One region of the Halomonas sp. WWR20 genome, then DNA from elsewhere that is predicted to be linked to it. Evidence: predicted binding sites of a transcription regulator. Region 1 holds the regulator's gene; the other holds the start of a gene.
What was found. The regulator LexA, encoded in region 1, represses DNA repair genes until DNA is damaged. The targets are predictions, from matches to a motif close to TACTGTNTANNTANACAGTA.
Positions count from the first base shown of each region.

Region 2: a site for LexA is predicted at 2,355-2,374, ahead of ACW4DH_RS07390 (DUF1654 domain-containing protein). Genes of this name have one in related genera too.

Region 1 covers NZ_JBTRHR010000001.1:204,376-208,922, forward strand. Annotated here, with positions in the region: gene nagZ (beta-N-acetylhexosaminidase) at 1-110, opposite strand, end outside; gene ACW4DH_RS00870 (L,D-transpeptidase family protein) at 172-690, opposite strand; gene ACW4DH_RS00875 (TetR/AcrR family transcriptional regulator) at 694-1,350, opposite strand; gene lexA (transcriptional repressor LexA) at 1,560-2,204, shown strand; gene dinB (DNA polymerase IV) at 2,215-3,261, shown strand; gene ACW4DH_RS00890 (energy-coupling factor ABC transporter permease) at 3,286-3,957, opposite strand; gene purU (formyltetrahydrofolate deformylase) at 4,067-4,547, opposite strand, start outside.
Region 2 covers NZ_JBTRHR010000003.1:207,048-211,594, reverse strand. Annotated here, with positions in the region: gene tusB (sulfurtransferase complex subunit TusB) at 1-204, opposite strand, end outside; gene tusC (sulfurtransferase complex subunit TusC) at 271-651, opposite strand; gene tusD (sulfurtransferase complex subunit TusD) at 698-1,090, opposite strand; gene ACW4DH_RS07400 (Bax inhibitor-1/YccA family protein) at 1,194-1,865, opposite strand; tRNA gene ACW4DH_RS07395 (tRNA-Ser) at 2,031-2,120, shown strand; gene ACW4DH_RS07390 (DUF1654 domain-containing protein) at 2,393-2,641, shown strand; gene ACW4DH_RS07385 (DUF4113 domain-containing protein) at 2,793-3,005, shown strand; gene ACW4DH_RS07380 (hypothetical protein) at 3,187-4,137, shown strand; gene ACW4DH_RS07375 (STAS-like domain-containing protein) at 4,121-4,450, shown strand.

The DNA.
Region 1 (4,547 bases):
GCAAACAGGATGACGCCGCCGACTTCGGGACGCGCTAGCAAGTGCCGTTCGTCCTGCGTCAGGGTGGTGCCTTCCAGATCCAGCATCACCGGGCCGAGAGGTTGGGTCATCGTCACGTTCCTGGAAAATGAAAAGGGATTCTAATCGACCCGGCCGAGCCATCACAATGCACTATAGATGCAACCAGACAGGGGTTCCCGGCACGGCCCGTTCAAAGACGTCCATTAATGCCGCGTTACGCAGACGGATACAGCCATGGGACGCAGCAACCCCCATCGGTTCGTCGGGGGGAGTGCCATGCAGGTAAATGTAGCGGCGCTGGCTGTCATTCTCGCCCCCACGATTCATACCGCGCTCCAGACCGCACAGCCACAGGATTCGCGTCAGGATCCAGTCCCGATGGGGATACTCCTGCGCCAGAGCGGTCGTGTAGATCTCTCCCGTGGGGCGACGTCCGCGAAATACACTATCCACGGGCTGGCCTGCCCCGATTGCCGCGCGGACATAATGCCAGCCTAGCGGAGTCTGTCCGCTGCCTTCGCGTTGTCCCACGCCTGCGGCACCCGTCGACACCGCATACTCTGCGCACACTTCACGTCCCCGCCATAGGCTGAGCCGCTGATGCGTGACATCGATTTCCAGCCACACGCCCCGCTCGGGAGGCAAATGCTGCAGACATGGTGTACGCATCGCTTAGCTTACCTGCTTGATTTCGGCATCCGGCAAGGGTGCGGTCATTCCCGCGACCACTACCGGGCGCAGACGGCGGATCAGTTCCCGCACGCTTACATGCTCGCCGAAATCTTTCTCGGCGATATCGCGTAAGGCATCCAGGCCGGAAAGCGTGAAGATTACCGACCCCAGCATGAAATGAAGCCGCCAGAAGCGCTCGGCATCCGGCAGATCCGGCGTCGCCCGACGTACCAGCGCTGCAAAGCGTGCGAAGACACTGCCGTAGTGCTCCTGGATGTAACGACGCAGATGACCTTGTGCCTGAGTATAGGCGAGCCCCAGCAGGCGCATGAAGGTTTTCAGACTGTTACGCTCGGCGGGCACTTCAAGCACGGTACGTGCCATGGTTTCCAGCAGGACCTCCAAGGGAATCACATCCGGGTAGCGGCTCTCGAGAGTATCCAGCGCGGCGTGGAAACGTTGGGTAAAGGGATCGAGATAGCGGGCGAAAACCGCCTGGATCAGGGACTTCTTGGAACCGAAATGATAATTTACCGCCGCCAGGTTCACCTTGGCCTTGCTAGTGATATTGCGCAGTGAAGTTTCGGCAAACCCGCGCTCGGCGAACAGCACTTCAGCGGTATCCAGAATGCGTGTCACGGTATCAGTTTGGGCCATGGGAATGCCTCGCTCCGGCCATAAACAGTTGTTTTAAACGCTATGATTCTACGCGCACAACTTTTGACTCACAATGGCAACGATTAAACGTTCCATGCCTGCCGGCACGACCGCTTTGACGGAAGAAGTTGCAGACACCGAAATACTGGATACAATCACATACTGTACAGCCGAACACTTCCAGCCCAACACAACTCCGCGGAGGTTGCATGTCCCGCCCGCTCACGCCTCGCCAGCAGAACGTCTACGATTTCATCGTCAAAACGATAAACGAATTCGGCTATCCTCCGACGCGGGCTGAAATTGCGCGAGCCTTGGGATTCCGCTCTCCCAACGCCGCGGAAGAACATCTGCGGGCGCTCGACCGCAAGGGCGTGATTCGCATGATTCCCGGCACTTCGCGGGGTATTCGCCTAGCGGCCACGGAGCTCGACACATCCGCCCCCACCAATGATCAGGGACTTCCCATTATCGGTGAGGTAGCCGCCGGGAGCCCGATTCTCGCTGCCGCTCACATCGACCGTCACTGCCCGTTGCCGCCCGATTATTTCACGCCGCGTGCCGACTACCTCTTGCGGGTGCGCGGACTGTCGATGAAGGATATCGGCATTTTCGACGGCGACCTGCTTGCCGTGCACCGCACTCAGCGTGTGCAGAATGGCCAGATCGTGGTGGCACGACTCGAGGACGAGGTGACGGTAAAACGCTTCAAGCGCGAGGGACACCAGGTCTGGCTGCTGGCGGAGAACTCCGATTTCGCCCCGATCGAAGTCGATCTGCGTCATCAGCCTCTGGAAATCGAAGGTCTAGGGGTCGGTGTGATCCGCGGCGGCGACGGTAGCGGTCTGCACTGACCTTGGCACGATGCGCAAGATTCTCCATGCCGACTGCGACTGCTTTTATGCGGCAGTGGAAATGCGTGACGCTCCGCACCTGAGCGGGGTTCCTCTGGCTATCGGGGCCAGCCCCGCGCAACGCGGTGTAGTGGCGACCTGCAACTACCCTGCCCGTGCGTTCGGCATTCATTCTGCGATGCCCACGGCAAGGGCACTGCGGCTATGCCCCGAGTTGACCCTCCTGCCACCAGACTTCGATAAATATCGCCAGGTATCGGCTCAGATCCAGAGTATTTTTCATCAGCTTACGCCCTGGGTCGAACCGCTTTCGCTGGATGAAGCCTATCTCGACGTTTCCGAAGTCACCGGCTGGCATGGCAGCGGGACCTGGATGGCCCGTTGGCTGAAACAGGAGGTTCTCTCGCGCACCGGTATTACCGTTTCCGTCGGTGTCGCCCCCAACAAGTTTCTTGCCAAGATCGCCAGCGATTGGGAAAAACCCGACGGGCTGTTCGTGATTACACCCGATGCCATGGAGGATTTCGTCAGCCGGCTCGAAGTCAAACGACTGCATGGTGTCGGTCCTGCGACGGCGGCGAAACTCGAAGGCATGGGGATACGCACCTGTACGGACCTGCGCCACCGATCTCTGGCGGCACTGACGGAGCGTTTTGGCAAGTTCGGCTATCGGCTTTTCGACCTGGCGCGAGGAGTCGATGATCGTCCCGTCAAGGTGGAGCGTGAACGCAAATCGGTCAGCGCGGAAACCACCTTCCACCAGGACCTTCCCGACCTGAATGCCTGTCGAGACGCCTTATCGTCTCTCATCGAGCGACTGAACGCGCGCCTGCAACGTCACGGCAATCCGGCCATTCACAAGCTGTTCGTCAAGATCCGTTTCGATAACTTCAGTAGCACTACGCTGGAAAGCAGCGGAGCTCTCCCCGAGCCCGAGAGATATTGGACGTTGCTGGAGAATGCCTGGCAGCGCGGTGCACGTCCCGTGCGACTGCTCGGGGTCGGTGTCAGGCTGGTGCAGGAAGACGCTACGCGACAGTTGGGTCTATTCGACTGAACTGGCCGAAATCAGGCCGAGGGATCACTTGGTATCGAGATAGCGATGGGCATCGAAAGTACGGACCCAATCCGGATGATAGGCGGCCATGATGCTGAGCAACATGCCGCTGATAAACGCCTCGGAAGGCAGCAGCATGGGCAGGAACAGTGCATATTCTCGCACTTGGCTATGCACTGTCGGATCATGGCTGCCAAGCCATGCAAAGACTATGACGCCAATCCCGGTACCCAGTAAGGAGAGCGCGGCGCCGAAAAAACCGCAAAGGAAAATGTAGATGAAATAATTGTTCGGCAGGAAGCGATCGACACCGCGCCATATACCATGTGCGATCAATACCGGTATCACTGCGGTGACCACATAGTTGACCCCCAGCAACGACCATTCGACCTTCCCCACCAGCACCATGCCGACGTTGATGGCTGCAAGCGAGAGTAATGCCAGAGGCGCGCCGAAGACCAAGGTCAGCAGTGTGGAAAGCATTAAGTGCAGGGTCAGCCAATCCACCGCCTGGGCACGTAACTGCCAGAGCAGCAAGGCGCAAACCGTGGCGCCCAACAGCCGATGCTGCAGTCCCCGCTGTTGTACCAAGGTGCGCCACGGTGCCTGCCAACCCGCCAGCATCAGAGACGCGACGGCCAGCAGAGCCGCCAGCGCCAAGCTCCATGGCGCCAGCACGGTAGCCGAAAAAGACATGCATTACCTCGCTGCCATACCACTGTGGTTAACGCACGCCGCAAAGCCACCTATATCCAGCTACCTGCTGGCGCACTCACGTTACGTAACCACCTGAGCATCATGGCACTCAAGCAAAAACCACCGTTTTGTTGCCGTGGATCAGGACCCGGTCCTGCAAATGCCAATGCAGGCCCCGTGCCAGTACCGTCTTTTCGACATCGCGGCCGAAGCGCACCAGATCCTCCGCCGTATGGCAGTGCGAAACCCGATGGATGTCCTGTTCGATGATCGGCCCCGCATCGAGTTCCTCGGTCACGTAGTGGCAGGTAGCGCCGATGAGTTTCACGCCCCGCTCGTAGGCTTGATGGTAGGGCTTGGCGCCAGCAAATGACGGCAGGAAGCTATGGTGGATGTTGATGACTTTCCCGGCATAACGCTGGCATAGCGTTGGCGGCAGAATCTGCATGTACCGCGCCAGGACGATCGTGTCTGCCTCAAGCGCATCGATCAGGCTCTCGACATCGGCAAAGGCTGCCTGCTTGTCGTCGGCGTTGACCGGAACATGGTGATAGGGTACGCCATGCCACTCCACGAGGGAGCGCATATCG
Region 2 (4,547 bases), on a different contig from region 1:
ACCCGCCAGGCCTCGCGATGCCACGTCCTCCTGCAATGCAAAGAGACGCCCGCTGATACCCTCGAAGTAGCGAACCAATGCTGGCATGGCGCCGAGCACCCCATCCTCGATCAGCAACAGACGGTCTTCAGGCCCCATCGCGCGAAGCGTGTCCTGATATATCCTGCTCGAAGCGGGAGAACGATTCAGCAGATGCAGAATCATGCGTGATGGACTCCTCACATAATTGCCAGGCAGAGCGCCAGAGCCTTCACCGTTTCCGAGCGAATCTCAGAAAGTAAAGATGAGGGAATGGCTTGCCAATGTTTTTGCGATGTCTTCCGCGGACAATAGCGTGACGGATACCCGCAGATCGTCCACTGCCAGTCCGCGGCAGGTCAACGCTTCGCGATCGACCAGAATCGTTTCGACGTCGTACATTTCCAGCATATCGAACTGCGGGTGCGTTCCCTTCTGTCCTAGCGGGCCCGCCCCCTGCTCCTTGAGAAGCGCCGTTACGCCATCACCTGTCACCAGCAGGCTCACTTGCTGCCCCAGCGCCGCCCCCACCAAGGCGACATCGAGCCCTTCACGCACCCAACTGCTGCCATGCGGGGCATGGCGAAGCATAACCAGAATTCGGTTTACCGCAGCTGCAGTATGATCGCTCATCGTTGCATCACCTTCCCGCTGTACTGCCATCGGTTGCGTCTTTGCTTCAGGGGGCAAAGGTTACCAGACGATCATGACTCAATCCGGCATCGATCAATTGCCCCAGACCGGTCAACTCGAAGGGCACATCGAGACTGGCCCCCCGCTTGCCATGGCGGGCGGCCTCCTTTGCATCGAGCAAGCCTCGACGCAAGCCAGCAGCGATACAGACGAAAAGCGAGGTTCCGTAACGATCGTGCAATTCGCACCAGGCATCGACAAGATGTGGCTCATCCTGCGGAGGCGAGGCCAGTCGCGCGGCATTGTAGACACCGTCATGATAGAAGAAAACAGTCGCCAGCTCATGGCCTCTGGCAACCAGCCCATGCGCGAAACGTATCGCCGAATGAGCCGCCTGATGGCTGTAAGGCCCGCCATGAACGATCAATGCATAACGCATGAGTGGTCCCCTTCGGCTTGCAGATGGCTTTAACAAGCCATTCCCTACCCAGAATGACAAGGCCCCGCACCAGGCGGGGCCTTATCACTTTCTGGCTTAAGCGTCAATCGTCCGACATGATGCCCAGGATCGACAACAGGCTGACAAAGAGATTATAGATCGACACATACAGAGTAATGGTGGCGAGGATATAGTTGGTTTCACCGGCACGATGAACCATTTCACTGGTCTGATACAGGATCGCCGCCGAAGCAAACAGGACAAAGCCTGCAGAAACCGCCAGAGCCAGACCCGGGATATTGAAAATCATCGCCGCGACCATGGCCAGCACGAGCACAATCGCTCCCGCGATCATGAAGTTCCCCAGGAAGCTGAAGTCCTTGCGCGTGACAAGCGCTACCGCGGACAGACCGATGAAAGTCGCTCCGGTCATCGCCAGCGCCGTCATCACCAACTGAGCGCCATTGGGAACCGACAGATAGAGACTCAGCATCGGGCCCAAGGTGAAGCCCATAAACCCGGTAAAGGCGAAGGTCGCCAGCAGGCCTGCGGCCGAGTTCGCAGTCTTGTGCACGAGGAACATCAAGCCGTAGGCACCGATGAAGAACACGAAGATATTCATCTGCCCTACGCCCATTGCCATCGCCGCTCCGGCCGTTACGGCGGAGAACAACAATGTCATGGCCAGCAGCATATAAGTGTTGCGCAATACCCTGCTGGCGCCCACCGAGTGCGACTGGCGCTCGGAAACCTGTTGTGAAGTCTGAAAAGCCATGGAATTAGCTCCTGTCCAAGAAGAAACTGTCAATGAGACCAGAATGCCCTGTCAGGGTTCCCGGCACAAGCCATGTTATGGCCGTTGGCAGGCAAATAACTCGTTGAAACCAAACGCAGGGCTTGACGAAACACAACAAGCTGGTAAGATTGCTCGCCGTAAGCCGGAGGGATGGCAGAGCGGTTGAATGCACCGGTCTTGAAAACCGGCAAGGGTTAACACCCTTCCAGGGTTCGAATCCCTGTCCCTCCGCCACAATACGAAGGGGAATCAGTCACTTGGCTGATTCCCCTTCTTCGTTCCTGCCTGTAAAAATCTCCGTTTCTATAACGTCTATAACGCTTGCCGTTATAGAGGCTCCCCCGCCCCGGTGCATAAACGCCCGTTTTTAATCCAAAGTATGAATTTGCCTCCTGCTCACTCATCCCTTCGGGCCGTTGAAACCCTCGTTCCGCTTAAACGCTTGCCTTTCTCTTCATGTGTTTACGATACTGTATAAATTACCAGTAACCGTAAAGGAGGAGATCATGGCGTTTGAAACGATGGCAGTGGAACAGTCGTCCTACGTGCAACTTGGGAAGCGGGTGCAGCGAGCAATCAACGCGCCTCGCGCTAGGCTTACCCAGCACATCATCATCGAGCGACAGCCTGACGAAAGCGTCGAAGACTGGGAGAGCATGCTCGAGGAGATTGACTCCCACGGCCACGTCACTCTCATACGCTATGACGATGGGGCGATCGGCCTTCGCTGGAACCTGGCAGAGACGTCAGCATGAGCATGACTATCGACATCATCGGACGAGTCGATGAGCTTACTGCCCCCATCCTGCTTCCACTTGCCGCCGGTGAGGTGCGTGCCGGATTCCCTCTCCTGCCGACGACTACCTGGAGCGAGAGCTCGACTTGGCCGACAAGGCGACGCTGCAGATGGATCTACTCGACACGCCGCAGCTGGATGCCGATCGGCAGTGTAACGAGCGGCTCATAGCCATTATGGATAAGATCAACCGGGAGCATGGCCGGGACACGGTTAGTGTCAGTAAGGCCAAGCAGGACAGCGACAGGAATCTCCGCTGTCAGCGCCGGACGCCGAGATACGCCACCCGGTGGGACGAGTTGCCCGTGGCTGTCACAAAATAGGGTTTGGCCCTGTTGATGCAAATCCATGCCGAACCTGGTTGCATAAATTAGTTGAAAGCATGGATGATTTTGAGGTAAGGAATGCCATAATGCAGAGAGGCTTGAGATACGTGATTGGCCTGCATCTTTGCAATTTTAAGCGATAGCTAGACATTTTATAAAAGTACAGCGCAGGTAACAAATGAACATCGTTTTACCGAATATTGATGACTACAAGAAATCAGAACAAATCATGTCCAGCTTCCCCGCTGAGCAAGATGAGGTTATTCTCGATTTTAAATATGTCAACTTCCTGCCTATCTCATATATTGTTTTTTTGGCTGGCTACGCTCGCGGCATAGTGCAACGCGGCGGAATTGTAAGAATTCACAAAGATAGCATTCGAGAAAATCTTTTTCGCTATTTGCAAAGAATGGACTTCTTCAAAATGGGCGGCATAGACTTTGAAGAAAACTTTGTAAGAAACGATCCCAGAAAAAAGTTTGTTCCATTTAAAATGATTGGAGTGGACGGAAGCATAAACACAGAAAGCATTTCTACAGAAGTTGCGGACTGCGTTGTTCCTGAGCAGGCAAGCGAATCCGATCCTTCAAAGACAAGTGTTTATGATTGCGTAGAATACTCGGTTTCTGAGCTTATAAATAATGTTATACAGCATTCGGACGGAACGGGGTACATTGCTGCTCAGTATTATAATAAGCATGATGTGGTAGTAGTATCGGTAGTCGATAGCGGCATTGGAATTAAGCAAAGCTTCTACACCTCAGGCTCTCCGTTAACTAACCGTATTCATGATGACAAGAGCGCTCTTGAAGCCGCTCTTGAGCCGAACACTTCTAGTAAGACGCATGCTGCGGCCTCTTGGGGCGGCACAGAGAATGCGGGGGTAGGGCTGACTCTGCTCAGTGACATTGCTCGTCAGTCTGGTGGCTACTTCCATGTTTGCTCTGGTAATGCTTACGCTGATGTCCGCGGCGTACGGAATCTCCTTAGAGGGCAATACAGCGGGACTTTTAGTGTATTCGCCTTCAAAAAAAGCCAAATGTTAAACTTTGATCTTTATTTAGAAAGATCCAAGATAAACGCAGGACTAACTCTTGAAGAGGAGTCATTAAATGGAATCTTTGGGTAGTAATATGATAATTCATATGCATTCAGAGTTTGGTGACTTCTGCGCTAGAGGAAGCTTGGCAGTTAACTATCTAGAAGAGTACGTCATTCCAAATCTGGACGCCAATGAACCGCTAGTAATTGATTTAGAAGGCGTAAGAAACATGAATAGCTCGTTCTGCAACGCATTCTTCACGAATTTATTTGTAAAGTATGGCGAAGGGATGAAAAATCGAATAACGATTATAAACGCACATGATAAGCTGAAAAAGCCCATCCAGACATCAGTGGCCAAAGGGATAAGCAAGCATCGCGAGTTATATAAAACTATATAGTTCAAAACTATATAGCTTAATGTAATAAGCCGCCTGATGATGGCGGCTTTTTTGCTTCCGCACTTATCTATGGGATCCATTCAGGACCGAATGTGCT